DNA from 4 places in the Haematobacter sp. genome. Region 2 is predicted to be linked to each of the others. Evidence: riboswitches for the same ligand, from Rfam matches in the RefSeq annotation. Region 2 holds a riboswitch; each other region holds the start of a gene.
The links. A riboswitch is a leader RNA that binds a small molecule or an ion and turns the genes downstream of it on or off. The one in region 2 is predicted to bind cobalamin.
Positions count from the first base shown of each region.

Region 1: another riboswitch for cobalamin. It lies ahead of RT513_RS18680 (TonB-dependent receptor); the one in region 2 lies ahead of RT513_RS09590 (TonB-dependent receptor plug domain-containing protein).
Region 3: another riboswitch for cobalamin. It lies ahead of RT513_RS03200 (ABC transporter substrate-binding protein); the one in region 2 lies ahead of RT513_RS09590 (TonB-dependent receptor plug domain-containing protein).
Region 4: another riboswitch for cobalamin. It lies ahead of RT513_RS03115 (DUF1636 domain-containing protein); the one in region 2 lies ahead of RT513_RS09590 (TonB-dependent receptor plug domain-containing protein).

Region 1 is NZ_DAMDHB010000047.1:2,539-9,640, reverse strand. Features, by position in the region: gene RT513_RS18700 (MFS transporter) at 200-1,489, shown strand; gene RT513_RS18695 (thiolase family protein) at 1,544-2,731, shown strand; gene RT513_RS18690 (MATE family efflux transporter) at 2,728-4,137, shown strand; gene RT513_RS18685 (TetR/AcrR family transcriptional regulator) at 4,134-4,718, shown strand; cobalamin riboswitch at 4,921-5,116, shown strand; gene RT513_RS18680 (TonB-dependent receptor) at 5,220-7,102, shown strand, end outside.
Region 2 is NZ_DAMDHB010000012.1:26,198-33,299, reverse strand. Features, by position in the region: gene RT513_RS09605 (YqgE/AlgH family protein) at 1-237, opposite strand, end outside; gene RT513_RS09600 (protein-disulfide reductase DsbD domain-containing protein) at 380-1,198, shown strand; gene RT513_RS09595 (copper chaperone PCu(A)C) at 1,356-1,820, shown strand; cobalamin riboswitch at 1,880-2,078, shown strand; gene RT513_RS09590 (TonB-dependent receptor plug domain-containing protein) at 2,209-4,104, shown strand; gene RT513_RS09585 (ABC transporter substrate-binding protein) at 4,098-5,591, shown strand; gene RT513_RS09580 (iron ABC transporter permease) at 5,588-6,577, shown strand; gene RT513_RS09575 (ABC transporter ATP-binding protein) at 6,574-7,102, shown strand, end outside.
Region 3 is NZ_DAMDHB010000002.1:208,402-215,503, reverse strand. Features, by position in the region: gene RT513_RS03225 (SDR family NAD(P)-dependent oxidoreductase) at 1-134, shown strand, start outside; gene RT513_RS03220 (LamB/YcsF family protein) at 332-1,090, shown strand; gene RT513_RS03215 (allophanate hydrolase subunit 1) at 1,087-1,761, shown strand; gene RT513_RS03210 (biotin-dependent carboxyltransferase family protein) at 1,758-2,720, shown strand; gene RT513_RS03205 (LysR family transcriptional regulator) at 2,717-3,652, opposite strand; cobalamin riboswitch at 3,950-4,147, shown strand; gene RT513_RS03200 (ABC transporter substrate-binding protein) at 4,293-5,303, shown strand; gene RT513_RS03195 (FecCD family ABC transporter permease) at 5,300-6,340, shown strand; gene RT513_RS03190 (ABC transporter ATP-binding protein) at 6,337-7,102, shown strand, end outside.
Region 4 is NZ_DAMDHB010000002.1:191,560-198,661, forward strand. Features, by position in the region: gene RT513_RS03100 (aminotransferase class III-fold pyridoxal phosphate-dependent enzyme) at 1-752, shown strand, start outside; gene RT513_RS03105 (glycine reductase) at 860-1,783, shown strand; gene cobO (cob(I)yrinic acid a,c-diamide adenosyltransferase) at 1,822-2,448, opposite strand; cobalamin riboswitch at 2,483-2,687, shown strand; gene RT513_RS03115 (DUF1636 domain-containing protein) at 2,794-3,156, shown strand; gene cobW (cobalamin biosynthesis protein CobW) at 3,157-4,173, shown strand; gene cobN (cobaltochelatase subunit CobN) at 4,173-7,102, shown strand, end outside.

The DNA.
Region 1 (7,102 bases), on a different contig from region 2:
GCGAGTTCGACAGTCTTCGATGCGTCCGTCGTGGCACAAGCCACCCTGGCAAGCCCCTTACATCGCGGATCGGTAAGCATTGGGGACCATCGTCGAGTCGTTGGCGATTGCATCAGTCATTTAGATTATTTATGTAATCTAAATGATAGCCTGGAGGTACGCGTATGCAGAGAATCGCCGCACAAGACGGGGACGTATGATGAGGCCCTCCGTTCCGCTTGCCGCCCGTCTGTCAGAGCGTGGGCTGCACTACGGCTGGATTGTGGTAGCAACCACCTTCCTGACCATGCTCATCACTGCAGGCGCCGTTGGGGTGCCTGGAGTCCTGATTGGGCCGCTGGAAGCCGAGTTCGGCTGGACAAACGCCGAGATCTCTGGCGCCTTCGCGGTCCGCCTGCTGCTCTTCGGTCTAATGGGCCCTTTCGCCGCGGCCTTCATGAACCGCTTTGGGCTGCGACCGGTGATCCTTGCCTCGCAAACCCTGATCGCGGCTGGCATCCTTGGATCGTTCTTCATGACCGAGCTCTGGCAACTCACCCTGCTATGGGGAGTGGTGGTGGGCTTCGGCACCGGACTCACGGCAATGGTTCTAGGTGCGACCGTTGCGGCGCGATGGTTCGCCAGTCGGCGCGGACTGGTGATGGGCTTGCTGACCGCCAGCACCGCCACCGGCCAACTGGTCTTCCTGCCCATTATGGCCCGCTTGACGGAAAGCTTCGGTTGGCGGGGCGCGCTGATCCTGTCGCTGGCCACGCTGCTGATTTCCGCCGCAGCGGTGCTGGTGCTGATGCGCGACCATCCGTCCGACCTTGGCCTTGCCCCCTTCGGGGCGACGGCGGTGGTTCCGGCACCGCCGCGGCAAAGCCTTGGCGCAATGCTCGCCTCGCCGCTGGTGACCCTGCGCGAGGCGTCGGGGACGCGGATGTTCTGGCTGCTGTTCGGCACCTTCTTCATCTGCGGTGCTTCGACCAACGGGTTGATCCAGACCCATTTCATCGCGCTTTGCGGGGATTTCGGTCTGGCGGCGGTGACAGCAGCGGGGATGCTGGCGCTGATCGGCGTCTTCGACTTCGTCGGCACGGTCGGCTCGGGCTGGTTGTCAGACCGCTATGACAGCCGGTGGCTGCTGTTCTGGTATTACGGCCTGCGCGGGCTGTCCCTGGTCTGGCTACCGTTCAGCGATTTCAGCCTCTATGCCCTGTCGATCTTTGCGATTTTCTATGGCCTCGACTGGGTGGCAACGGTGCCACCAACGGTAAAGCTGGCCAGCCAGCATTTCGGCGACCGGTCGAACATCGTTTTCGGCTGGGTCTTTGCAGGCCACCAGTTGGGCGCCGCGGCAGCGGCCTGGGGTGCGGGAGCCACGCGCACCGCCTATGACAGCTATCTTCCCGCCTTCTTCGCCGCCGGCGTCCTGTGCCTCGTCGCCGCACTTGCCATCGTCGCCCTAGGGTTCGGTGGCACCGCGCGGCGGGCGGCACTCTCCTGAAATGACGCGGAGGCGCACCCACCGCCGCCCACTTACACCCGAAGGAAGTTTCCCATGACCCGTTCCGACATCATACTTGCCGCCCCGGTTCGTACCGCGATTGGCAGTTTCAACGGCAGTCTGAAATCCATCCCGGCGACGGCGCTTGGGGCCACGGTCCTGCGCGAAACCCTGGCTCGTGCAGCTCTCGATCCGGTCGAGATCGGCTCGGTCATCATGGGCAATGTCATCCAGGCGGGCAACCGGATGAACCCCGCGCGGCAGGCCGCAATCCATGCCGGACTGCCGGTCTCGGTTCCCGCGCTGACGGTCAACCGCGTTTGCGGATCTGGCGCGCAAGCCATCGTCAGCGCCGCGCAGGAGATTTCGGCCGGGGTGGTGCCGGTGGCGCTGGCAGGCGGGATGGAGAACATGGACCGCGCGCCCTATCTTTTGACAGAGGGACGCTGGGGCTATCGCATGGGCCCGGCGGAGATCCTCGACAGCCTCCTGACCGACGGTTTGAACGATGCATTTTCGGGCCAGCATTCCGGCTGGCATACCGAGGATCTCGTCACCCGTGCCGGGCTGAGCCGTGCAGCGCAGGATGCCTTCGCACTGCGCTCGCAACAGAATTTTGCAGCGGCGGAGGCAGCGGGGTCGTTCGCGGCCGAGATCACCGGGGTCGAGGTGAACACGCGGAAGGGAACCGAGGTCTTTCTCCGGGACGAGGCGCCCCGCCCCGATACGACCGCTGAGGCGCTGGCACGGCTGAAACCGGCTTTCCGGCCGGACGGAACAATCACCGCCGGCAATGCGCCGGGGCTGAACGCCGGGGCCGCAGCCGTGGTGGTTGCCGACCGGGTCTGGGCTGAGCGGCGGGGCCTTGCGCCGATGGCCCGGCTGGCCGGCTATGGTGTGGCGGCGGTGGAGCCGGGGCTCTTCGGCCTTGGCCCCGTGCCCGCCGTCGAAAAGGCGCTGGCGCATGCCGGCTGGACCCTGGGCGATCTGGAGCGGATCGAGATCAACGAGGCCTTTGCCGCCGTGCCACTTGCCGTCGCGCAGGAGCTTGGCCTGCCTCTCGACATCATCAATGTCGAGGGTGGCGCCATTGCCCATGGCCATGCCATCGGCGCGACCGGGGCCGTGCTGGTGACGCGGCTGCTGCATTCGATGCAGCGAGACAGCCTGTCACGCGGGATGGTGACCCTGTGCATCGGTGGTGGTCAGGGCATTGCACTGGCCGTGGAATTGGTCGGATGACGGCTATCTCGGCGTCATCCACCGTCCAGCATGATCGGCGGACCCAACGCCTGCTGGATGCGCCGATCCTGCCGCTGCTGATCCGCATGGCCCTGCCCAATGTGATGATCATGCTGGCACAGGCCTCGACCGGGCTGATCGAGACCTTCTGGGTCTCCAAGCTCGGCACCAACGCATTGGCCGGCATGGCGCTGGTCTTTCCGGTGGTCATGCTGATGACCACGATTTCGGCCGGTGCGGTCGGCGGGGCGATTTCGTCATCGATCGCGCGGGCGCTCGGCGCGGGCCGCCGAAATGAGGCCGACGCTCTTGTCCTGCATGCAGTGGTGGTCAATCTCGTGATCGGCCTCGCCTTCTCGATCCTGTTCCTGATCTGGGGGCGGCGGATCTACGCAGCACTCGGCGGCAGCGGGGAAGAACTGGAGGCGGCGGTGCTCTATTCCAACGTGGTCTTTGCCGGAAACGTCTTCACCTGGCTGATGAACGGGCTGGCCAGCGTCATCCGAGGAACCGGGAACATGCTGGTTCCAGCCATGGTGACAGTTCTGGGCGTGGTCTTTCTGGTGCCCGTATCGCCCCTGCTGATCTTTGGTGCAGGACCCGTCCCCGCCATGGGGATTGCGGGCGGCGGCCTGGCACTGGTGCTTTACTACATCGCCGGAATGCTGGTGCTTGGCGCCTACGTCGCCTCTGGCCGCAATCCGGCGCGGTTCCGCCTGAAGCCACTTCGGTGGGCGCTGTTCTGGGGTATCCTGCGGATCGGCGCACTGTCATCGGTCCAGTCGCTGCTGACAAATCTGGTGATCGCGGGATCGACCGCGATCATCGCGGCAAAGCTGGGGGTCGAGGCGGTGGCGGGCTTCGGCACCGGCATCCGGCTCGAATACCTGCTGATCCCGCTGGTCTTCGGCATCGGCGCACCGCTGGTGGCGCTGGTCGGCACCAATATGGCTGCGGGGCAGCACCGCCGCGCTCGGCAGATCGCCCTGACCGGGGCGGTCCTGGCCTTTACTGTGACCGAGGTGGTGGGGCTGGTCGCTGCCCTGTTCCCGGTGGCTTGGCTGACGCTTTTCAGCGCAGAACCCGGCATGATCGACGCCGGGCGCGCCTATCTGCGGATTGTCGGGCCGTTCTACGGCTTCTTTGGGCTGGGGCTTGTTCTCTACTTCGCGGCGCAGGGGCAGCAGAAGCTGTTGATGCCGCTGGCCGCCGGTTTGTTGCGGCTGACAATCGCCCTTGGTGGCGGCTGGCTGGCGCTTGAGGCGACGGACGATATCCGGGCGCTTTATGCCGCATTGGCGCTCGGGCTGGTCGCCTATGGGTCGTTTATGCTGCTATCGGCCTTGCGCGATCCGACGGGCCGGGCCATTCCGGTCCCAGGCGAAGCGAAGGGGATAGCACCATGAGGGTCAGCCGCGTCCAGGCCGAGGCGAACCGGCAGAGGGTGATCGACGAAGCCAGCCAGCTGTTCCGCGAACACGGCTACGACGGTATCGGGCTCAAGGACCTGATGCAGGCCGCGGGGATGACGCCGGGCGGGTTCTACAAGCAATTCGCTTCGAAAGACGATCTTGCCGCCCAGGCCACCGCCCGTGCGGTCGAGCGATCGTCCTCTCGCTGGACCGAGGTCGTTGACGCGAACCCCGATGCACCGCTCCGAGCCCTTGCGGCCTTCTACCTCTCGCCCGCACATGTCGCAATGCGGGATCGGGGTTGCCCCCTGGCAACGCTGGGTTCGGACGCCCCCCGCCACGCGCCCGAAGTCCGGGCGGAGATGGAGAAAGGTCTGCGTGCCCACCTCTCCATCGCCGATGCGGCTTTGGGAACTCCGGCAGGCGCGAACCCATCGCCTGCAGCGCTGGCGGCAGTATCGACCATGGTCGGCGCGCTCGTCCTTGCCCGCCTGACAGCGGATGAGGGCCTTGCGAAGAGTCTTCTGGAGACAGCGGCGAACCGGGTGGAGGAACTCGCGACAAGCCGGAAATAGGACTGCGATCAATGATGATCGAGCCTGCACTTACGGACGCCGGAAATCGGACGGAACCCAAATCCGGCGTCGCATCTGCGTCGGCGCGCGCGGTGCCCCATCAAACGCGCCATCTCTCCTCCAGTGACGTCGGCTCGCCCAAGCCGCCTGCTGAAAAGACATCGCGGTGCGCAGCAATTCAGTTGACATCACGGGTCGGTGATCCTAGCGCTCGGGGGACGGTTCCCTTCGGGGATCAAAAGGGAATGCAGTGCGGCTAACTTGGCCCATGCTGCGGCTGTCCCCGCAACTGTAGGCGGCAAGGCGGTCTTCGTTTACCACTGGGCCTGCGCCCGGGAAGGGGAAGACCTCCGTTCGAGCCGTGAGCCAGGAGACCTGCCGTCGGCCGATTTCACGCGCGAACACGTCGGGCGGGGTGTCCTGACGGGGGAAGTCTCCGGGCTGCGCCCGGCTATGGACCTGCGTTCGCAAGTGACGTGTCTTTTGCCCCAGGGGCTATGCATGTCCATCTTTTCCACAAATCCCCGCCGGCTGATGTTGGCCCTGCTCGCGCTTTCAACCTGTCCGGCGGGCCTGCTTCACGCCCAGGAAACCACGCTCGACACCGTGGTGATCACCGGCCCGCCCACGCTGGGTTTTACCACTCCGGCCACATCTGGTAGCCGCCTCGGGGTGTCCGTGAAAGATATTCCCGCCTCGATCTCCGTGGTCACGGCTGCAACCATCGCCGCGCGCGGGCAGACTGATGTGGTCGAAGCTGTCACCCAAGACATTCCCGGAGTGACCTCGGTCGCGGCGCCCGTGTTCGGCAGCGCCTATGCGCTGCGCGGATTCCAGGGCAACAATTCGGTGATGCAGCTCTATGACGGTACACGGCTTTTCCCCGGCCGGGGCAATATCAGCTTCCCCTTCGACAGCTGGCTCGTGGAGCGGATCGAAGTACTGCACGGGCCCGCATCGGTCATGCACGGCACCGGCGCCATCGGCGGAACGATCGACATCCAGCCCAAGCGTCCCTTCGCCGGTCCGATCCGGCAGGAGGTGGCTGCGCTGCTCGACAGCAACCTGCGCACACGGCTGGCCTATGACGCGGGCGGTTCGTTGAACGACCGGCTCAGTTTCCGCCTGAACGCCGTGGGCGACGCGTCGCAAGGCTGGGTCGACGATACCGACAGCCGCAATCTCGTCCTTTCCGGTGCACTGGCCTGGGAAGCGACGGACGATGTGAAGGTCACGCTGAGCGGCGCCCATGCGGATCGCGAGCCACCCGCCTATTTCGGTACCCCCTTGCGGGACGGAACGATTGTCGAATCCTTCCGGAACAACAATTTCAACGTCTCGGACGCCGAAAATCGCTTCCGCGACAGCTGGATGCAGCTTCGCACGGAATGGACCCCCTCCGATACCGTCGGTGTGGAATGGGTGATCTACGGCATCGACAGCCGGCGAACCTTCCGCAATGCCGAAACCTATCTCTGGGATCCCGCGACGGATCTGGTCACCGTGGATGAATTCCGTCGCATCCGGCAGGATCAGTCTCAATTCGGTACGCGCGCTAACGTGCGGTTCAGCGGTGATGTGGCGGGGCGGAGCAACCAGCTGCTTCTGGGCTTCGACGTGAACCGCGCCAAATCCGACTTTGCCGATTTCGCGGCCTACGCCCCCCGCTTCGTCGATCCGTGGCACCCGGAGGTAGGCCGCTTTCCGCTGCCGGATGACTTGGTCCCCCGCTATCACTCCACCCTCGACCAGCATGCAGTGTTCGCCGAGGACCGGCTCGAGATCACCGATCGATGGGCGATCAGCGCCGGCCTGCGCTACGACTGGTTCACGGTGGAGCGTGAGGATCACATATCGGCCGCGAATGACTTCTCCGCCGATTTTGAGGGGCCGGGTGGCCGGCTGGGCCTGACCTTCGCACCGAATACCGCGACCGTCTTCTATGTCCAGATGTCCTATGCGACCGATCCGGTGAACCTGCCGCTGCTCGACTATTCCGCCTCCATGACGGATTTCGACATGACGACCGGTAGGCAGTTCGAACTGGGCGTCAAGCAATCGGTGTTCGAAGGGCGCGGGGAATGGTCGCTGGCGGTCTTCGATATCATCAAGCGCAACCTGCTGGTATTCGACTCGGCGACCTTCGCCACGCAGCAGGTCGGGCGGCAATCCTCGCGAGGGGTAGAACTGGCCGGGGCGTTCCAGCTGTCCGACGACGTGAAGCTGGGCGGGAACGCCGCCTGGACGCGGGCGCGCTACGACGATTTCACCTCCATCAACTGGCTGACCTTCGAGGTGGAGGATTATTCCGGCAATGTGCCGATCCTGGTGCCGGAACTGTCGGGCAACCTGTGGGGGTCGTGGGATTTCGCTCCCGGATGGCG
Region 2 (7,102 bases):
AAAGCCGCGGGCGGCTTCCATCGGGCCGCCGACATGGATCGGGCAGCGGCCCCCGAGGTGGGGTATGGAAAGCTGGTCCAACAGCGCCTCAAAACTGATATCCGCAGCCGGCTTGTTGACGACAAGCCCCATGGACCCCTGCGGAGAATGGGCGCAGATCAGGATCACGCTCCTTTCAAACCGCGGATCGCCCAGACCGGGCATCGCGATGAGGAGCTTGCCCCCCAGGTCAGACATATGCGTGGTCCTGTTGCTCATGAGCATAAGATGGCGCACCGGACTATCGGCACAAGCGGAGATTGCGTCGCATGGGAGACAATGCCATCTCTTCGCCGGAATGTGATTTCAAGTCCTGCGACATCCCGCCGACAGTCCCGCCATGATGCTCAGCCCGCTCCCCCTCCTCGCCTTTGCCGCAGCGACGCTGCTGCCTGCCCTCGCGGGACATGCCGCCCCAACGCGTCCGCAGGACGTGGTGCAGGCAGAGGTTCTTCCCGGCTGGCGGCAGGCCGATGGCAGCCATCTCGCGGCCATCCGCCTGACGCTCGCCGACCAGTGGAAGACCTACTGGCGCGCACCGGGGGATGCGGGCATCCCGCCCGGTTTTGACTGGAGCGGCTCGGAGAACCTGGCGGATGTGACGCTGCACTGGCCCGCGCCGCATGTGTTCGAGCTGAACGGAATGCGCACGGTCGGCTATACGCGCGAGCTGGTCCTGCCCCTGGAAATCCGCGCGCGGAATGCGGATCAGCCCATTTCGCTGCGGAGCCATGTCATGCTGGGGGTCTGCCGCGACATCTGTGTGCCGGTCGATCTTCGGATCGACGCCGTCCTGCCGGTGACGAAGCAGCCGGACCCGGCAATCCGCGCGGCCCTGGCCTCCGGCCCGCTGGATGCAGACATGGCAGGGGTAAAGAGCCTGCGCTGCCGTGTGGAGGCAATCCCGGACGGGCTCCGCGTGACGGCCTCCTTTCAGGCTCCATCGCTTGGGGGACGGGAACTTGCGGTGTTTGAGACACCGGACCCCTCCGTCTGGGTGTCGGAAAGCGATACGCGGCGGGAGGCCCATGGCGTGACGGCCTCCGCGGATCTCGTTCCCCCTCCCGGAGAGACGCTGGCGCTGGACCGTTCCCGGCTGCGCATCACGCTTATCGGCGACAGGGGCGCGGTGGATATGCTGGGCTGCCCGGCGGGCTGACATCGCGACATAATGTCGCGCGATCATACCGGTTATGCACAAAATTATGGCAAAATCAGGAACGCTGCGCCTCGCATGCCCTGATCCTTTCTGTTAGGGAGCGTGCCCGCCGCTTCGCCGGCAGGTCCAGTATGATCCCAGTATGATTGGAGTATCCATGTTTCGCAGCCTTCCGCTGATGTCGCTTCTGCTTGCCACCCCCGCCTTCGCGCATGATTTCCGCGCGGGCGATCTGACGGTCGGGCATCCCTATGCTTTCGAGACGACCCGAGACGGGCAGGCACCGCAGGGCTATTTCTCCGTCACGAATGCGGGCGCGACCGATGACCGGCTGGTCGCCATCCGCCCGGCGAAGGGTGAAGCGAGCCTCCGTACGGCAGAGCGTTTTCGGAACATGGTTGCCACCACTTCCGCAGGCCCCATCACCATTCCCGCCGGAGAGACCGTGCACCTGAGCCCCACCGGCCCGCATGTGAGCTTCACCGCGCCCGAAACCCGTCTGTGGTCCGCTGCCGACCGGATGGACGCGGTTCTTGTGTTCGAAAACGCGGGCGAAGTCCCGGTCGTATTCAATGTGGAGGCCCGCAAGGCCGGCATGGGCAACGGGCATTCGCCCAACTGATCCGGCCATTCGCGAAGGGGGCGCCCCCCTTCGCGCTTGACAAGAATCGGCGGAGCGGATCATCCATGGTCTGCTTCGGTTCCGGTAAGGCCGGATGAAAAGGGAACTGCGGTGCGCCTTCGGGCAAGACCGCGGCTGCCCCCGCAACTGTGAGCGGCGAGCGACGGCCAAGAACGTCACTGGAGGTCCGCCTCCGGGAAGACCGGCCCGAGCGATGACCCGCGAGCCAGGAGACCTGCCGCAGCGCTCACCCATTTCCGGCGCGGGGTGCGTCTGGAAAGCGGCCCTTCCGCAGAGGTGACGTCACCGGCCTGCGGGACTCCCATCAGGCCATTCTGCAATTCGCGGGCCGCCATGTATGCGGCATCGCGTTGGAAAGGCCCCTGCGATGACCTTCACTGGCATCAGGACGATCACAGTTCTTACCGCCCTCGCCCCGCTGGCCGTTCATGTCCCGCTGGCCGCTCATGCCCAGACCGGCTCTCCGGTGATGCTGGACAGCATCGTGTTGTCCGGCGGGCTTACCCCCATTGCCGCGGGTGCCTATGGGCGCGCCTTCACCGTGATAACCGCGGCGGAGATCGATGAGCGCGGCATCCGCACCGTACAGGACGCGCTCCGCGGAGTGCCGGGCGTCTCCGTCACCTCCGCCGGCCCCAGCTTCACGCAGATCCGCCTCCGGGGCGCAGAGGCGAACCACACCCTCATCCTCATCGACGGGGTTCCGGCGACGGGCGGCAATGACGAGTATATCCTGACCGGGCTGGAAACCGCGAATGTCGAGCGGATCGAGGTGCTGCGCGGCCCTCAGTCGGTCTATTTCGGCTCGAATGCGTCTGCCGGGGTCATCAACATCATCACCCGGCGGGGAGAGATCGGCACGCATTACGGCGGTGCGGTGGAGGTCGGCAACGGCTATGCGGCCTCCGGCTGGGTCACCCAGCGGACGGAGCGGGGCGGGTTGTCCTTCAACGTCTCGAAGCGGGACGATCACGGCTACAACCCCGCCTTCACCGGCAGCGAGAAAGACGGGATTGACCGCCGCACCATCGGGTTGACCGGCGACTGGCAGGCGACGGAGGCCCTGAAGCTCGGCTTTACCCTGCGGCATTCCGAAGAGAACTATGGCTACGACGCGACGAACTATGCCGCCACCGGCTATCGCGATTATCTGATCGACGATCCGCACCTCACGGGGGAGCGCAAGGAGTTCACCGGCTCCCTCTGGGCCGAATACGAAATGCTGGAAGGACGGCTCGTCAACCGGCTGGAATTTCAGAACTCGGTCTTTCGGCAGGGCACGACGGAGGCCGCGGAGACGCGGGGGGAGACGCGCGCGCTGAAATACCGGCTCAGCTACGGGCTGGACGGCCGGCCGGTGACCGAGGCGCGGCACCTGCTCAACGTCATGCTCGAACGGTCGGAGGACGAGAACGACACTGCCCGCGACTATGATCGCGCCAACAATTCGGTGGCCGTGGAATACCGCGGCTCCTTCGACACGGGCGTGGATGTGCAGGCGGGCCTCCGCCATGACGATTTCGACACGTTCGAGGATTTCACGAGCTGGAACATCGGCCTGTCGTGGCAGATCCCGGACAGCGCTTTCCGTGTGCATGCCTCTGCCGGGCGGGGACTGGTGAAACCCTCCTATTACGAGCTTTTCGCCAATGACGGTTACACCATCGGCAATCCCGCATTGAGGCCTGAGCGCAACACCGGCTACGATATCGGCGTCGAGGCGGAACTGCTGAACGGACGCGGGCTGATCGACGTCACCTACTTCAACGAGAAGATGGAAGACGAGATCACCTATGTCTATGGCGCCGCCCCGGACGGGAGGGCGAGCTACATCAACCAGCGGGGCAAGAGCCCGCGTGAAGGGGTGGAGATCGCCGGGCGGTTCGATGCGACGGAGGATCTGCGTCTGTCGGTCAGCTACACCTATCTGGACGCAAAGAACCCTGACGGCACGGTGGAAGTGCGCCGCCCCCGGCATGAGCTTGGTCTGGGCGCCACGCAGCAGGTGCTGAACGGTCGCGGATCGCTCACCGCCGATATCCGTTACGTGGCGGGCAATTACGATACGCAGTACTGGGGCTTCTACGAGACGAAGGAACTGGGCAACTATACGCTCGTCAACCTCGCCGCCGGTTACGATCTCACGGAAAACCTCCGCGCCACCGCCCGCGTGGTGAACCTGTTCGACAAGGAGTACATGGACGTCTGGGGTTTCCGAAACCAAGGGCGGCAGGCCTATCTCGGGCTGGAGGCGAAATGGTAGCACGGCTCATCGGGACGGCGCTTCTCACCTTCGCGGTTTCCGCGCAGGCCGCGGAGCTTGCCGCCCGGACGGAGACCGACGCTTCGATGGCGCCCGCGTTCCCTGCGGCCGCCGTCCTTACCCCATTCTCTCGACCTTTCCTGACGTCGATGCCCGTGCCCTATACGGGGCTTGAAGCGGGGCGCATCGCGGCTCTCGGCACCGCTTCGGTCAGCGCATCGGCGGTTTCAGAAACATTCGCCCTCACCGGGGCCACCGGAGCGGGGCTTGAAGCGGGGCGGCTCAAGGTTCCCGGAACCGTTTCGGGCATCGCATCGGAAGCACCCTTTGCGGCACCCCTGGCGGTTGCAGAAACCCTCCTCACCGGAGTCGCCGGACGCGCCGCCCTTATGCCGGAAGGAGGGCCGGATGCCGCACCGGGGAGGGGCGCGTCTCTGACCCCTCTCTCTGCTGCGCGGCGGGATCGCGTCACGCGACAGCGCGTCATCGGTCGCGCATCTTTGGCCCTTGTCTCTGCCGCGCAGCGGGGGCCGACTCCCCTGTTCGCAACCTCCGCCGCTGTCGCGGGCCTTGCGACCGGAACAGCGCAAGACGCTTCGGCAGACAGCAGGACGCCCCATGCCCTTGCTCCGAGCGCCGCTCACGTGGACACGTCCGCCCCTCCGGTATCCGCAGGGGAGAAACGCGCCGGAGCGGAGGCCCCTGCGTCCAGCCCCGCAGCAGGGACCGCCGCCGTCTCCAGACGCGTCGTCTCGGTGAACCTCTGCACCGACCAGCTTGCCATGATGCTGGCGGCACCGGGGCAACTGGTCTCCATCAGCCATCTCGCAAGTGATCCCCGCTCTTCCGCCATGACGGAGGAGGCAGCCCGCTACCCCCACAACCACGGGCTGGCGGAGGAGATCGTTCTGCTGCAACCGGACCTCGTGCTGGCCGGGCGCTACGGCTCCGCGGCAACCACCGCTCTCCTGCGCCGCATCGGCGTGCCGGTCGAGGTGTTTGACCCGGAGACCAGCCTCGCCGGTATCCGCGACAATGTCCGGCGGATGGGCGCGGCTCTGGGCCGGACGGCGGAGGCGGAAAGCCTCGTCAAGCGGTTCGACGCCGACCTCGCCGCGCTTGGCCAACCGCCCGCCGACCGGCGCCGCGCGGCGCTGTATTATGCCAACGGCTATACGGCGGGCGATGCCAGCCTTGCGGGAGAGATCCTTGCCGCTGCGGGGCTTGCCAATATCGCGTCGGAGCTTGGACTCCGCGGCGGCGGCATGGTGTCGCTGGAACAGCTGGTGCTGGCCGATCCCGACCTGATCATCCGGGGGGAGCGCTATGCCGGATCGTCCCGCGCGGAGGATCTTCTGGATCACCCTGCCCTTGCCGCACTGGCCGGGGCGGCGCAGGGGGCGCTGGCCGATGGCGACTGGGTTTGCGGCACGCCGCATGTGATCGACGCGGTCCGGCGGCTCCGGGACAGGGCAGCGCCCCCGTGACTGCCCGCCGCCTGCTCCCTGCCCTCGGCGCGGCCGTGGCTCTGCTGTTCGCGGCCTCGCTGCTCATCGGGCAGGCGGAGGTGCCGCCGCTCGATGCGGTCCGGGCGCTTCTGGGGCGGGGCGATCCCCTTCTGGTGATCGTCATGCAGGAGATACGCCTGCCCCGTGCATTGCTCGCCATTCTGCTCGGGGCGAGCCTCGGGCTCTCCGGTGCGGCGATGCAGGGTTTCCTGCGCAATCCGCTGGCGGAGCCGGGGCTGATCGGCACCTCCGCCTCGGCGGCGCTCGGCGCGGTGCTGGCGCTTCAGACGGGGCTGGCCGCTGCCGCGCCCGCGTTCTTCATGGCCGCACCGCTCGCCGGGGCGCTGCTCTCCTTCGTCCTGATCCTGATGCTCGCGGGCAGTCGCGGCGGGGCCATGCCGCTGATCCTCGCCGGCATCGCCATTTCGGCGCTGGCGGGGGCGATGACTTCGCTGGTGCTGAACCTCTCGCCCAATCCCTTCGCGGCGAACGAGATCGTCTTCTGGATGATGGGATCGCTCGCCGACCGCTCCATGCTGCATGTCTGGATGGTGCTTCCGTTCTTCTGTCTCGGCACCGGGCTGATCCTTGCCACCCGCCGGGGGCTGGAGGCGCTCACGCTCGGGGAGGAAACGGCGGCGACCATGGGGGTCTCGCTTCCCCGGCTGCGGCTCATGCTGCTTGCCGGTGTGGTGGCGCTGATCGGCTCCGTCACCGCGGTGGCGGGCGCGGTTGGCTTCGTCGGGCTGGTCGTCCCGCATCTGCTGCGCCGCGCGGTGGGCGCCAGTCCTGCGCGTCTGCTTCCGGCCTCCGCGCTTGGCGGCGCTGCGGTGATCCTTGCCGCCGATATCGCCGCCCGGACAATCGCGCCGGGGCGGGATCTGAAGCTGGGCGTGCTCACGGCGCTGGTCGGCGCGCCGTTCTTCTTCCACCTCATATGGCGGCTGCGGCGGGAAACGACATGACCTTGCTGACAACCCACGGCCTGACCGTCCGTCGCGGCGGCCGCACCGTTCTGGCAGGCATCGACCTCTGCGTTCGTCCGGGAGAGTTCGTGGGTCTTCTCGGCCCGAACGGCGCAGGCAAGACCACCCTGTTGCGCGCAGCGCTCGGCCTTCTGCCCAGCGGCGGGAGCTCCTCCCTCGCCGCGCTCCCCACTTCGGAACGGGCACGGCAGGCTGCCTTCATGCCGCAGGGCCGGGAGATCGCCTGGCCCCTGTCGGTGGAGCGGGTGGTGGCCCTCGGCCGCGCGGCTCATCCGGCGGGGGCAAGGGACCGGCAGATCGTGGAGGAGGCCATGGCGCTGCTGGACCTGACGGAATTCCGCGAGCGGCCGGCCACGGAGCTGTCAGGCGGGGAACAGGCCCGCGTCCTCATCGCACGGATGATCGCACAGGACACGCCGCTCATGATCGCGGATGAGCCTGTCGCCGGGCTGGATCCGGCCGCCCAGATCCACGCCATGGACGTGTTTGCCAGCATCGCTGCCC
Region 3 (7,102 bases), on a different contig from region 2:
TGGGGGAACCGGAGGAAGTTGCCGGTGTGGTGGCATTCCTCGCCTCCTCCGACGCGTCCTACATCACGGGGGAGACGATCTACCCCGACGGGGGGCGGCGGATACTCAACTACACCGTTCCCGTGCGGGAGTGAGCGATGGTCTTTTTCAGCGGACCGCCGAAAAACCATTCCGGGGTTGCTCTGAGGTGGAGATCCTCCCCCCATTGTTGGAAATCGCCCCGGAAACGGCGAGTTTTGGATTGTGACCAGACCAATTACCTGACGTTCAACGTAAGTCCGGGCCGATGCCCGCCGTTTCAGCAGCCTGTTGAACCCCTGCGGCGCGCGCCATGAAGGTCGATCTGAACGCCGATCTGGGCGAAAGCTTCGGCCCTTGGGTGATGGGCGACGACATGGCGATGCTCGATCTCGTTACTTCGGCGAATGTCGCCTGCGGGGGCCATGCCGGCGACCCGGAGACGATGTTCGACACACTTCGCGCCGCTTCGGCCCGTGGCGTGAGCGTGGGTGCCCATCCGGGTTTCGCGGACCGGGAGGGCTTCGGACGCCGGGTGATCCCGATGCCCGCGGCGGAGATCGGGCGGCTCGTGGTGGCGCAAGTTGGGGCGCTGACGGGCATTGCAGCGCTCGCCGGGGCGCAGGTGCGCTACGTCAAGCCGCACGGGGCGCTCGGAAATCTGGCTGCCGATGATCGCGACGTGGCGGAAGCCATCGTCGGCGCGGTCGCCGCATTGCCGGGAAGGCTGGCGATACTGGCGATCTCGGGCACGGTGCTGGAGCAGGCGGCGCGGGCGGCCGGTCTGCCTGTTTACTCGGAGATATTCGCTGATCGGGCCTATCTCCCGAATGGGCGGCTTGTGCCGCGCACGCGGGAGGGTGCCATGCTGCACGACGCAGACGAAGCGGCGGAGCGGCTCATCCGGTTTCTGGACAGCGGCCGGATGCCGGTGCTCGGCGGCGATCCGATCCCGCTCTCCGCACAGTCCATCTGCGTGCATGGCGATAGTCCGGGCGCGGTGGGCATGGCGCAGCAGGTCCGCAGCAGGCTGGAGAGGGCGGGTGTCACCGTCGCGCCCTTCGCGCCGTGAGGACGCCGGTTTTCCGCCCGGTCGGAGAGCAGGGTCTGCTGGTCGAGTTCGGCGATGAGATTTCCGCGGACATCCATGCCCGCGTTCTTGCGCTGGACAGGTCGCTCAACGCATCGCCCTTTGCCGGCTTCCGGGAGGCCGTGCCCGCCTACGCCGCTCTCCTGATCCGCTTCGATCCGCTCCTGACCGATCACGGCATCGTCCGCCGCACGGCGGAGGCGCTGCTGCACGCCCCGGCCAGCCCGCTGGCGCCCTCGGCATTGCGGGAGGTGGCGATCTGCTATGACGAGGATTTTGCCCCGGATTTGGCGGCGGTAGCCCGCCACGGCGGGATGACGCGGGAGCAGGTGATCGCCGCGCACCTGGCAGGCGAGTATCGTGTCTTCATGTATGGCTTCGCGCCGGGCTATGCCTATCTCGCGGGCGTGCCGGAGGCGCTGCGCATGCCGCGGAAACCGGCCGCTGTCCGGGGTATTGCCGCGGGGAGCGTCGTGATCGCGGGGCCGCAGTGCCTTGTCACCACGCTCACCACGCCGACGGGGTGGTGGATCATCGGGCGATCACCCACGGCGATCCTGACGGGTGATCCTGCCGCGCCGTTTCTTTTCGACGTCGGTGACAGAGTGCGCTTTCGGCGCGCGAGTCGGTCGGAATACGAGGATATGAAATGACCGGAGCCCTGCTGTCGGTCATCTCCGCTGGCCCGCATGTCTCGGTTCAGGATGGCGGGCGGCCGGGTCTGATGCGGTTCGGTGTTCCCCAATCCGGCCCGATGGACCGTATGGCTTTTGCCGCGGCGAATATCGCGCTTGGCAATCCGCCGGATGCGCCGGGTATTGAGGTGTCGCTTGGGGGGCTGACGCTCGAATGCCTTTCGGGAGAGGTCGGCTTTGCCGTGGCGGGCGGTGGCTTCCGCATCGACCATGCCGGGCGACGTCGTGGCTCATGGACCGTCGCCACCCTTCGCGCGGGCGAGGTGCTGGTCATGCGGCCGGGACAATGGGGAAGCTGGTGCTACCTCGCGCTCGCCGGAAATCTGCTCACGCCCATCTGGCTGGGGAGCCATGCCACCCATGCGCTGTCGGGCTTCGGCGGTGGCAGGCTCCAGGCAGGACAGAGGCTGGAGATCGCGGAGGCCCGGGGGGCCACGGCGGGCGACATCCCTTGCCCGGTCTTCGCCCGTCCGCGTCGGTGCGTGCATGTGACCCTCGGCCCTCAGGACAGGTTCTTTTCAGCCGGGGCGCTGGAGACATTCCTTTCGATCTCATGGCGGATGACGGACGCCTGGGATCGGATGGGCGTGCGGCTTTCCGGTCCGGCGATCGCGCCCTCTGCCGCGCTCGACATGCCTTCCGAACCGATCACACGCGGGGCCGTGCAGGTTGCGGGCGACGGGGTGCCCACCGTTCTGCTTGCGGACCATCAGACAACGGGCGGGTATCCGAAGATCGCCACGGTGCTGGACTGCGACCTTGACGCTTTCGTTCAGTTGCGCCCCCATGATGAAGTGAAATTTCAATATGTTGCTCCGGAACAGGCGGTCCTTCGCGCGCGCGCCGCTGCGGCAAGGGCGGCGCTCTACAGACAGGGGATCGAACGGCGGGCGGCAGCGGCGGTGCTGTCTCCCTAGCCGCTGTCCGGCAGGCGTCCTTCCCATGTCCCGGATTGCACAAGGGCGGCTGTTTCGCTCACCACGGTCCGTTCGAGATAGCCCAGCAGGCGGGAGGGGTGGCGGTCCACCGGCACGGTCAGCATGAGCTGCCAGCCGGCCCGCGGATCGACCAGGGGCGCGATGCGAAGGCTGCCCCGCCCGATGTCCTCCCGAATGGGCGACGCGGGAAGCACGGTGTAGCCAAGCCCGTTTAACACCATATCCTTCAGAACCGAAAGACTGTCCGCTTCCAACACGACATTTGCGGTGACCCCCGCCGTCTGGACGAGTCTCTCTACCGTCTCCCGCATTCCGTGCCGGCTGCCGGAAAGGATCATCGGCAGGTCCGCCAGCCGCCGCGCTGCCACCGGGACCGACTGGTCAAGCCCGCTGTCGGCAGGCCCCACAAGAAACAGCTCCTCCTCCAGCAACGGGGAGGCGCGGAGCCATCGCAGCGGTTGCGTTTCGTAAAGGATGGCGATGTCCAGGTCTCCGCGTCGCAGCCAGTCCATCAGGAACGCCGAATAGGCGCTGACGATCCGAAGCCGTGCCTCCGGGTGAGCGCGGCGAAACGCGCGGGCCAGCGGAATGGCAAGGATTGCGGCCACGGTCGGCGGCATGCCGATGGAGGCTTCGCCGCGCAGGGGTACATCGTCTCCGCCAAAGGGCAGGCTGCGGATCGCCTCCAGTTCCCGCATGATCTGCCGCGCGTGGAGGAGCAGTTCCTGCCCCGCTTCGGTCAGCTGCATGCCCCGTCCGTGACGGCTGAACAGCCGGGTGCCGAGTTCCTGCTCCAGCAACCGGACCTGCCGGCTGAGCGCGGGCTGCGCGATATGCAGCCGCTCGGCCGCCCGCGACAGGCTTCCGAGTTCGGCGACATGCAGCACGGTGCGCAACTGGGCGATATCCATGGGTCAGCAATAGCGCGATGGGGGAGCCCGCGGTAGCCGTCTCCTCCCGCCCTTCCGGTCGGTTAGCAGGCTGCTGAAAAAGCCCTGAAGTGTCATGCCCATGCGCCGGAGATCGCAAATCGGCCCGGAAACGTACGGAAATATATAGGTTTCCGGCTGGATTTCGTCAGATGGCGAACGATTTCCGCTCCAACACAGGCCAAAAGCCTTTTTCAGCCGCCTGTCAGAACCCTGGGCGCTATCCGGTGACCGCCCGCCATTGGCCCCATGCCCCGGCTTGCCGGGCGGGCTGCAATGGGTTACGGGTCGGCTGTCGGTTTCCGAGAGGAATTGAAAGGGAATCCGCCGCCAGCCCGTCTGGCGAACCGGAACTGCCCCCGCAACTGTAGGCGGCGAGGAACACTGTGAACATGCCACTGTGGTGCAGACCATGGGAAGGCCGCAGTTTCCGTTGACCCACCAGTCAGGAGACCTGCCGACGTCTGAACGCAACACGGCCCGGACGGGGTGTCCGGGGAGGTGCCATATGACGTCTGTCCAGCGGGTGCCCAGCTGCGCCCGATCAGCCACATCTGCACAACGGCCCATGGCCGTTCCTCTCCGCATCCGCCGGGACCATCACCCTGATCGGAGAGCTCGCATGATCGCGCGAAACATTCTGGCCGCCCTGCTGGGCGCAGCGGCCCTGGCATCCCCCGCGCTGGCGGAAAGCCCCTATCCGCTTCACCTGACGAATTGCGGTATGGACCTGACCTTCGACGCCGCTCCCGCCAGCGCGGTGACAGTCGGGCAAGCGGCGACCGAAGTGCTGTACGCGCTGGGGCTGGGCGACAAGGTGGCGGGCACCGCCGTATGGTTCACCGATGTGCTGCCTGAGTTCAAAGACCTGAACGCCGGGGTGGAGCGGCTGGCGGACAATGATCCGAGCTTCGAGGCCGTTGTGGGAAAGCGCCCCGGACTGGTGGTGGTTCAGTATGAGTGGCACGTCGGGCCGCATGGCATCGTGGCCACGCGCGAGCAGTTCCGCGATGTCGGGATCCCCACCTATATCCTTCCGGCCGACTGCTGGAAGAAGGACAATGCCGTCGGCTCGGACGGCACGCGATCCGCGATGTTCGAGATGGAAAGCATCCATGCAGGGGTGCGGGAACTCTCCCGCATCTTCAACGTGCCAGAGCGGGGCGATGCGCTGGTGGCCGATCTCCGTGCACGGGAGGAGGCTGCCACAGAAAAGGCACAGGCGCTGGCGTTGAAGGACGCCTCTGCCGTGTTCTGGTTCTCCTCTGCGGAGATGGACGTCGATCCCTACGTCGCCGGTCGCAAGGGTCCGCCCGCCTATATGATGGAAAAGCTGGGCCTCAGGAACGTCATCGCAAGCGACGAGGAATGGCCGGTGGTGAGCTGGGAAACCATTGCCCGCGCCAACCCGAGCGTCATCGTGATTGCCCGGATGGACCGTCGCCGGTTCGAGGCGGATGACTATGAAAAGAAGCTCGCCTTCCTGAAGTCGGACCCGGTCGCCAGCCAGATGGACGCGGTGAAGGAAAACCGGATCGTCGTGCTGGATGCGCATTCCATGGATCCCTCCATCCGTAATGTAAGCGCGCTTGAAACGCTTGCCGATGCGCTGCCCTCCTTTGGTCTGAAATGATCGCTGACATCAATCTGCGCGCGCGCTTTGCCGCCCCGGTCTGGATTGCCGCGCTTGGGGTTGGTGTCCTTGTGCTGGCGATCCTTGCCGGGGTCGTCATCGGTGAGATGCCGCTGCCCGTGGAAACGGTTGCAGCGGTCCTTGCGAACCGGTTGCTGGGGGCGGCGCAGCCTGTCGATGCGATAGATGCGGCAATCATCTGGAACTACCGGCTGCCGCGGACACTGGTCGCCGCGGCCTGTGGGGCGGGGCTGGCGCTCTCCGGTGTCGTGCTTCAGGCCCTGATACGCAATGCGCTGGCCGACCCGTATCTGCTGGGCGTGTCCGCCGGGGCATCGACGGGGGCGGTCGCGGTGACCATCCTCGGGCTTGGCGGCGGCGCGATCGGATTGTCGGCGGGGGCCTTTGGCGGGGCAGCGCTGGCGTTTCTGCTGGTGGCGGCGCTTGCTCGTGCGGCGGGCGGCGGACCCGCGCAGCTTGTGCTTGCCGGGATCGCCGGATCACAGCTTTTCAACGCGCTGACGAGCTTCTTCATCGCCAAATCGGCAAATGCGGAGCAGGCGCGCGGGATCATGTTCTGGCTGCTGGGCAACCTGTCCGGGGTGCGTTGGCCCGATGTGGCGCTGGCGGTTCCGGCCGTGCTGCTCGGGCTGATCGTCTGCATCGGGCATGTCCGCGCGATGGACGCATTCTCCTTCGGCGCGCGTTCCGCGGCTTCGCTGGGGATTTCGGTCCGGCGGGTTCACCTGCTGCTGATCGGCGCGACGACGCTGATGACCGCCGTCATGGTGAGCCTCGTCGGCTCCATCGGTTTCGTCGGTCTGGTCATTCCCCATGCTGTCCGGTTCGTGGCGGGGCCGCGGCACGGGGCGTTGGTGCCGCTTTCCGCGTTGACGGGGGCGGTGTTCCTGATTGCGGCCGATATCGTATCCCGCATGCTCATTCCCGGGCAGGTCGTGCCCATAGGCGTGGTTACCGCTCTGGTTGGGGCGCCGGGCTTTGCGCTCATCCTGATCCGCAACCGGAGACGCTCATGAGGGTTCTGGTCAAAGACCTCGGCTGGCGCGTGCAGGCCCGGTCGCTGGTGGAGCGTGTGAGCCTCGACGTGGCATCGGGTGAGACGCTGGGACTGATAGGGCCGAACGGATCGGGGAAATCCACGCTCCTCCGCCTTATCGCCGGGCTGGTTCCGCGAGGTGAGGGGGAGGTGTGGCTGGATGGCGCTCCGCTGTCCCGGCTCCACCGGCGGGAGGCTGCCCGCCGTATCGCCTTTGTCGAGCAGCAGGCCGACACAGTGGAAGCGCTGACGGCGCGGGATGTGGTCGAACTGGGCCGAACGCCATGGCTCTCCGCGCTCCGGCCCTTTGGGGAAGGGGATGACGCCATTGTGGAGGACGCGCTGGCAGCGGTGGAAATGCGTCATATGGCGGCGGCGCTCTGGTCAACCCTGTCCGGCGGGGAGCGCCAGCGTATCCATATCGCCCGCGCGCTCGCACAGCGTCCGCGGCTGCTGCTTCTGGACGAGCCGACCAATCATCTTGATATCCACCACCAACTCGGCCTTCTCCGGCTGGTGGGACAGCTTCCCGTGACGGTGATCGTGGCGCTCCACGACCTCAATCAAGCCATGGGTTGCGACCGGATCGCGGTGATGGACGGCGGCAGACTTGCCGCCTGTGGCCCACCGGAGGAGGTGCTGACACCCGCGCGGCTGGCCAAGATCTTCCGCGTCGATGCCCGCCGCCTGACCGATCCCGCCGACAGGGCGACCATTCTGCGTTTCTGCTGCCTTGAGGAGT
Region 4 (7,102 bases), on a different contig from region 2:
GCAATCCCTTTGCTCCGCGCCTGCTCTCCAAGGTCGCCGACGACATCCTTGCCTCGCTGGCCAGAAGCCCGCGCACCGATGCCTGGACGCCGGGACTGCTGGCGCGCTCCGTCCGCCAGATGGACACGGAGAAGACGATCCACGTTCCTCCGAAGGCGAAAGCGGGTTACGGGCACGTCCTCTCCTGGACGACCGATCTGGAACCGGCGCTGGCGGATGCGGATGTCGTCCTCGTGGCCACGAGTTCGGATACCGTGCTTGTCGATCCGCGGCGTCTGAAGCCCGGAACGCTGGTCTGCGATGTGGCGCGTCCGCCGAATGTGCAGAAAGCCGATCTGCGCGGCACCGGCGTGATGGTCTTTGACGGCGGTCTCGTCCGCCCGCCGGGAGAAGTGGACCTCGGGCCTTTCCAGACGCTGCCTGCCAACATCGCTTGGGGTTGCCTGAGCGAGACGATGCTGCTGGCCCTCTCCGGTCAGGAGCGGGACTTCAGCATCGGCTCCACCCTCACGCTCGCGGATGCCGACCTGCTCTCGGCTCTGGCGGAGGAACATGGCTTCGAGCCGGCGCCCGCCCAGTGGTATGGTGACATGGTGACGGAGGCAGCAATCAACGCTTTCGCTGCCCAGTTCCGCCGGAAAGCCGTCGACCGGGTCGGTGGACGGGCGGGCGTGCCTCCGCTCTCTGACCATTCCCTGCCGTCCCTCGCCGCGGACACGGGCATCCGCAATCGGTCCGATCGTTTCTGGTAAGGTTGCCGCATCACCGCGGCCATGGACAAACCGGCTGTCTATGCGCACAACTGGCCCGGGCGTGGCGCTCCGATACGCGCCACGCAGAGGGAGAGAGGGCCGGGATGATGCAAAGACCCCAGAGTGATGCCGCGTTGACGGAACCTGTCGGCTACATGCGCCGGACGCGGGACTGGTATCTGGGCCTTGGCTATGACACGCCCTACGAATGGGCCCACAATCCCGACGCGCCCTTTGCGCCTTTGACCCTTCCGTTGGCCGAAAGCACGGTCACCCTCATCACCACCGCCGTTCCCTACGATCCGGCCAAGGGTCCGCAGGGACAGGGCGCGCCGTACAATTCCGCAGCGAAGTTCTACGAGGTCTATTCCCTCCCCACCGCCACAGACCCGGACCTGCGGATCGCCCATGTCGGCATCGATCGGGAGAATGCCGACATGACCGATCAGGGCGCGTGGTTCCCTCTGGCGGCGCTGCGACAGGCGGCTGCGCGGATCGGGTGGATCGCCCCCCGGTTTCACGGTGCTCCGACCAACCGCAGCCAACGCCATACCATGGAGGTGGATGCGCCGGAAATACTGGCCCGCTGCCGGGAGGATGGCGTGACCGCCGCGATTCTGGTGCCGAACTGCCCCGTCTGCCATCAGACGGTCACGCTCGTGGCCCGGCATCTGGAGGAAAACGGCATTTCCACTGTCATCATGGGCGCGGCGAAGGACATCGTGGAGCATGCCGGCGCCCCGCGTCTGCTGTTCAGCGACATGCCGCTCGGCAATGCGGCGGGGCGTCCCAACGACCCTGACTCTCAGCTGCGCAACGTTCACCGCGCGCTCGACATGCTGGAACGCGCGCCCGGACCTCGGACGACAATGCACTCTCCGGAGACGTTTTCGCCTGATATGGGCTGGAAGCTCGATTACTCCAACATTCACAGCCGCACCCCCGATGAGGTCGCCGTTCTGCGGGCCGAAGCGGAGAGCGCGCGGCTGACCGCCCGGCAGATCAGGGCCGAGACGCTCGGCGCGTCCTGACCTCCAGCCCGGCCCGCAGGTAGCGGCGGAGCGCGCGTTCAGAACTCGACCCCCGCCTGTGCCCGGATACCGCTGCGGAACGGGTGTTTCACGGCCTGCATCTCCGTGACCAGATCGGCAACCTCGATCAGGTCGGATTTCGCGTTCCGCCCGGTGAGCACCACGTGGGTCATGGGGGGTTTTTCGTCCCGAAGGAACGCCACCACCTCTGCTATGTCGAGATAATCGTAGCGGAGCGCGATATTGATCTCGTCGAGGAGCACCATACGGATCGCGGGATCGCGGATCATCTCTTTCGCCTTTTCCCACGCCGCCCTCGCGGCAGCGCGATCGCGGGCAAGGTCCTGCGTCTCCCACGTGAAACCCTCGCCCATGGTGTGGAACCGGCAGAGGTGGCCGAAGCTGCCGGTCAGCAGATCGCGCTCCCCGGTGGTCATCGCCCCCTTGATGAACTGCACCACGGCGGTTGGCATGCCATGGGCGATGGAGCGCAGCACCATGCCGAAGGCGGAGGAGGACTTGCCCTTCCCCGGACCCGTAAGAACGATCACCAGCCCCTTCTCTCCGGTCCGTTCGGCCATCATGCGGTCCCGCGCTGCCTTGATGCGCGCCTTTTTCCCCGCATGGGCGGCGGCTTCCTCCGGCGTGATAGTGTCATCGGGCACGGCACTCTCCTTGACTTCCGGCGCGCGGCGTGGCTTGGCTGTCCGCATCGCTGGTTCCTGCCATATGGCAGGCTAAGAGGGAATGCGACAGGCTTCACCGCCCCAACGCAGCCGCCCCCGCGACCGTGACCGGAGAGGTCGCCCGCAGAGCCACTGGGAAACCGGGAAGGTGGGGCGCCCGCCAGGGGAAACCCTGACATCCGCAAGCCGGGAGACCTGCCGCGATCTGCCGCCCCGAGGGCGGTTGTCCGAAGCCGCGGCCGGGGTGTGCCGCAGGGCGGTGATTGCCGTTCCGGCAGCCCCGTTCTGCTCCCGTCCGCCAAGACCGTCTGGCCGGAGGGGCCGATGAGCGATGCAATGGAACTGGTGGTCTGTACCACCTGCCGCCTGCAGGGTGCCGACCCGAACGTCGCCCCCGATGCGCCCCGCGATGGCGCGCGCCTGTCCGACGCGCTTGCGCGCGCGGGCATCGACCACCGGCGCCAGCCGTGCCTGTCCGCCTGCTCGCGGGGCTGTGCCGTGGTGCTTCGCGGGCCGGGGCGCTGGACCTATGTGCAGGGCGCACTGAACCCGGACCTCCACCTCGATGACCTGATCGCCATGATCCACGCCTATGCGACCGCGCCCGATGGCGTGGTGCCGTGGCGCGCACGGCCCGAAGTCATCCGCAAGAACACCATCGCCCGCATACCGCCCCTGGAGGATTGAATGTCCATCGAAAAGACCCCCGTCACCATCGTCACCGGATTTCTGGGCGCGGGAAAGACCACGCTGATCCGGCATCTTCTCCAGAACCCCGGCGGACGCAGGCTGGCGGTGCTGGTCAACGAATTCGGCGATGTCGGGGTGGACGGCGACCTGATCCGCGCCTGTGCGGATGCCGATTGCCCGGAGGCGAATATCGTCGAGCTTACCAACGGCTGCATCTGCTGCACCGTCGCCGATGAGTTCATCCCCTCCATCGAGCGGCTGATGGCGCTGGAGCCGCGGCCCGATCATATCGTGATCGAGACCTCCGGCCTTGCCCTGCCGAAGCCGTTGCTGAAGGCGTTTGACTGGCCCGACCTGCGCTCGCGGATCACGATCGACGGCGTGGTGGCCGTGGCGGATGCGGAGGCGGTGGCGAAGGGCCTTTTCGCGCCCGATCCCGCACATCCGGGCGACGCGTCGGAGGTCGATCACGAGACGCCGCTGTCGGAGGTGTTCGAGGATCAGATCGCCTGCGCCGATATCGTGCTGCTGTCGAAGGCCGATCTGGCCGGTGAGGCCGGGTTGGCCGAGGCGCGCAGGGTGATCGGCGCCGAAGCACCCCGCGCGCTGCCCATGATCGCGCTCACCGAAGGCGTGATCGACCCCCGCGTCGTGCTGGGCCTCAACGCCGCGGCAGAGGATGGGCTGGACGCCCGCCCCTCCCACCACGACGGGGAGGAGGAGCATGACCACGATGATTTCGATACCATTGTCCTCGACATGCCGGAGATAGCCGATCCTCAGGTGCTCGCCGAGCGGGTCGCGGCGCTGGCGGGTGAGCAGAGGATCCTCCGCGTGAAGGGCCATGTGGCGGTGACGGACAGGCCCTTCCGCCTTCTGGTTCAGGCCGTCGGCCCGCGCGTCCGCCATCAGTTCGACCGCCTCTGGGGGGAGCAACCGCGGCAGGGGCGGCTCGTCATCATCGCGGAGAAGGGCGATCTTGATGCCGAAGCCGTGCGTGCGGCGCTCCTCTGATGCACGTCCTGTTCCGCGAAAGCCACGGGCTGGAGGAGACGGTCACCCCGCAGGATCTGGGGCAATCGCCCGCGGACCTTGTGGTGTTGTCGTTTTCCGACAGCGATCTGGGGGCTTTCGCGGCGGGCTGGCATCGGGGGCGGGAGGGGTTGCCGTCCTTGCGGCTGGCCAATCTGTCCGCGCTCGCCCATCCGCTGTCCGTGGACACTTATGTTGACCGTACGCTTTCGGGGGCGAAGGGGGTTCTGATCCGGCTCATCGGGGGCGCATCCTGGTGGTCCTACGGCGTGGAGCAGGTTTCGCGACTGGCACGGGAGCGGGACATCGCCCTTGCCATCCTGCCCGCAGACGGATGCCCCGATCCGGCGTTGGACGCCGCCTCCACGCTCCCCGTGGCAACGCTGCGGCGGCTTTCCACCCTCTGCGAAGCAGGGGGAGAGATCGCGGCGCAGGGGGCTCTGGCACAGCTTGCTCTGGCCGCGGGGCTGTATGCCGGACCCGTCCCCGGGCCGAAGACGCTGCCCTCCTTCGGCTTCTGGCATCCCGATACCGGCCCCATGACCGATCCACCCGGCGGCACGCCGCCGCTTGTCGCCATTCCATTCTATCGCGCATGGCTCGCCGCGGCGGATACCGATGGGATCGCCGGTCTGATCCGGGGGTTTGAGCGGGAGGGCTTTCGCGCCGCAGGTCTTTTCCTGCCAAGCCTGAAGGACAGCGCCGCCGCCGCATGGCTTCGTGACATCTTGCCTGCGCTGGCACCTGTGGCGATCGTCAACACCACCGCTTTCTCCGCCCGAAGCGAGGGGGCGTCGCCGCTCGAGGCGGCCCGCGTGCCGGTGTTTCAAGCGATCCACGCCACGTCCGCACGCGCGGCGTGGCAGGCGTCCGGGCGCGGTCTTTCCCCCTCCGATCTGGCGATGCATGTCGCGCTGCCGGAGGTGGACGGGCGGATCGGCGCAGGCGTGATCTCTTTCAAGGAGCCGCGGGCCCGGAATGCGGATCTGCAGTTCACCCAGTCCCGGCATGGGGCGGATCAGCCGGGTATCGCCGCGACGGTCGCCCGTGTGCGCGCCTGGCACCGGCTTGCAACCCTGCCCCCCGCAGAGCGGCGCGTAGCGCTTGTCCTGTCCACCTACCCTGGCAAGGCCCACCGGGCGGCACATGCCGTGGGGCTCGACGTGTTTGCTTCGGCAGAGGCGATGCTTGAGGATTTGCGCCAAGCAGGTCATGTGGCGCCCTCCGGCCCGGCGCTGGAAGCGGCGCTCGACGAAACGGTGCATTGGCCTCTCGCCTCCTACCGCCACACGCTCCAAAGCCTTCCCGAAGCATTGCAGGCGGAGCTGCGCGCGACCCATGGCGATGTCACGGATGCGGGCTTCGCCTTTCACGCCACCCGTCGCGGCAACGTGGTGCTGGCGCTTCAACCGGAGCGCGGCGGCGGAGAGGACCGGGAGGACGCCTATCACGATACGACCCGCGTCCCCTGCCATGCCTACGCCGCCTTCTACCTCTGGCTGCGCGAGCAGGTGGATGCCATCGTGCATATCGGCGCGCATGGCACGCTGGAATGGCTGCCCGGCAAGGCCGCCGCGCTTTCGCCTGTGTGCTGGCCGCAGGCGCTGACCGGCCCGATGCCCGTGATCTATCCGTTCATCGTCAACGATCCGGGAGAGGCCGCACAGGCACGCCGCCGCCTTGGTGCCGTGACGCTCGGCCATCTGCCGCCGCCCCTGGCCGAGAGCGGCCTTTCGCCGGAGCTTCTGCGGATCGAGCGGCTGCTGGATGAGTATTCCACCGCCGACGGGCTGGACCCGCCGCGCCGCGCCCGGCTGATCTCCGCCATCCGGCAGGAGGCTCAGCGGGCGGGCATTGAGGACGACCTTGGCCTTCCGGGGAGCGCATCAGCGGCGGAGGCGATTCCGCGTATCGACCGCTTCGTCTGCGACGTGAAGGAAAGCCAGTTCGGCGAGGGACTGCACATATGGGGTCGCGGCACGCCGCAGGCGGGGGGCGGACTGGCAGGGGATCCCGCCTCCGTCGAGGCGGAGCAACGGGCTCTCCCCGCCGCCCTCTCCGGCAAGCCCATGCCGCCCGGACCGTCCGGCTCACCCTATCGCGGGCGCAGTGACGTTCTGCCGACGGGGCGCAACATGTATGGCACGGACCCGCGCGCCGTTCCCTCGCGCGCGGCTTACGCACAGGGGGTAAAGCTGGCGGAGGAACTGGTCCGGCGTCACCTGCAGGATCGGGGCGACTATCCACGCGGGCTTGTGGTCAATCTCTGGGGTTCGGCGACGATGCGCACGGCGGGAGAGGACTTCGCCATGGCGCTGCATCTCGCGGGTGTGACGCCGGTCTGGGACAAGGCCTCCGATCGGCTGACGGGTTACGAGATCATCCCCCTCGCCCTCATGGATCGCCCGCGGACGGAGGTGACGCTGCGGGTTTCGGGCCTGTTCCGCGATGTCTTCCCCGACCTTGCACGGCTTTTCGAAGCCGCGACCGGGGCGCTCGCCCTCAGGGACGAGGCCGCGGACATGAACCCCTACGTCGCATCCCCCGGTGGCCCGCGGGTCTTCTGCCCGGAGCCGGGCAGCTACGGTCTTGGCATCGCGCTCGGCGGCCTGACGGAGGATCACTGCCGCGCGGCGGGCGAGGCATGGCTCGCGGCCTCCGCCCACGATGCGAGCGGCGCTCCCGCCCGTGCTGCGCTGGAGGAGCGCTTGCGGAGCGCCGACAGCTTCGTCCACACGCAGGACCTCCCCGAGACGGACCTGCTGCTGGCGGAGGACTATGCGGCGCATGAGGCAGGTTTCGCGGCGGCAATGGCCCGGATCGGGGCGCCGGCCCCCGCGCTTTACCACCTTGACGCGACACGACCCGAACGCCCCCGCGCGCGCCCGTTGGCCGAGGAAATCGCCCGGGT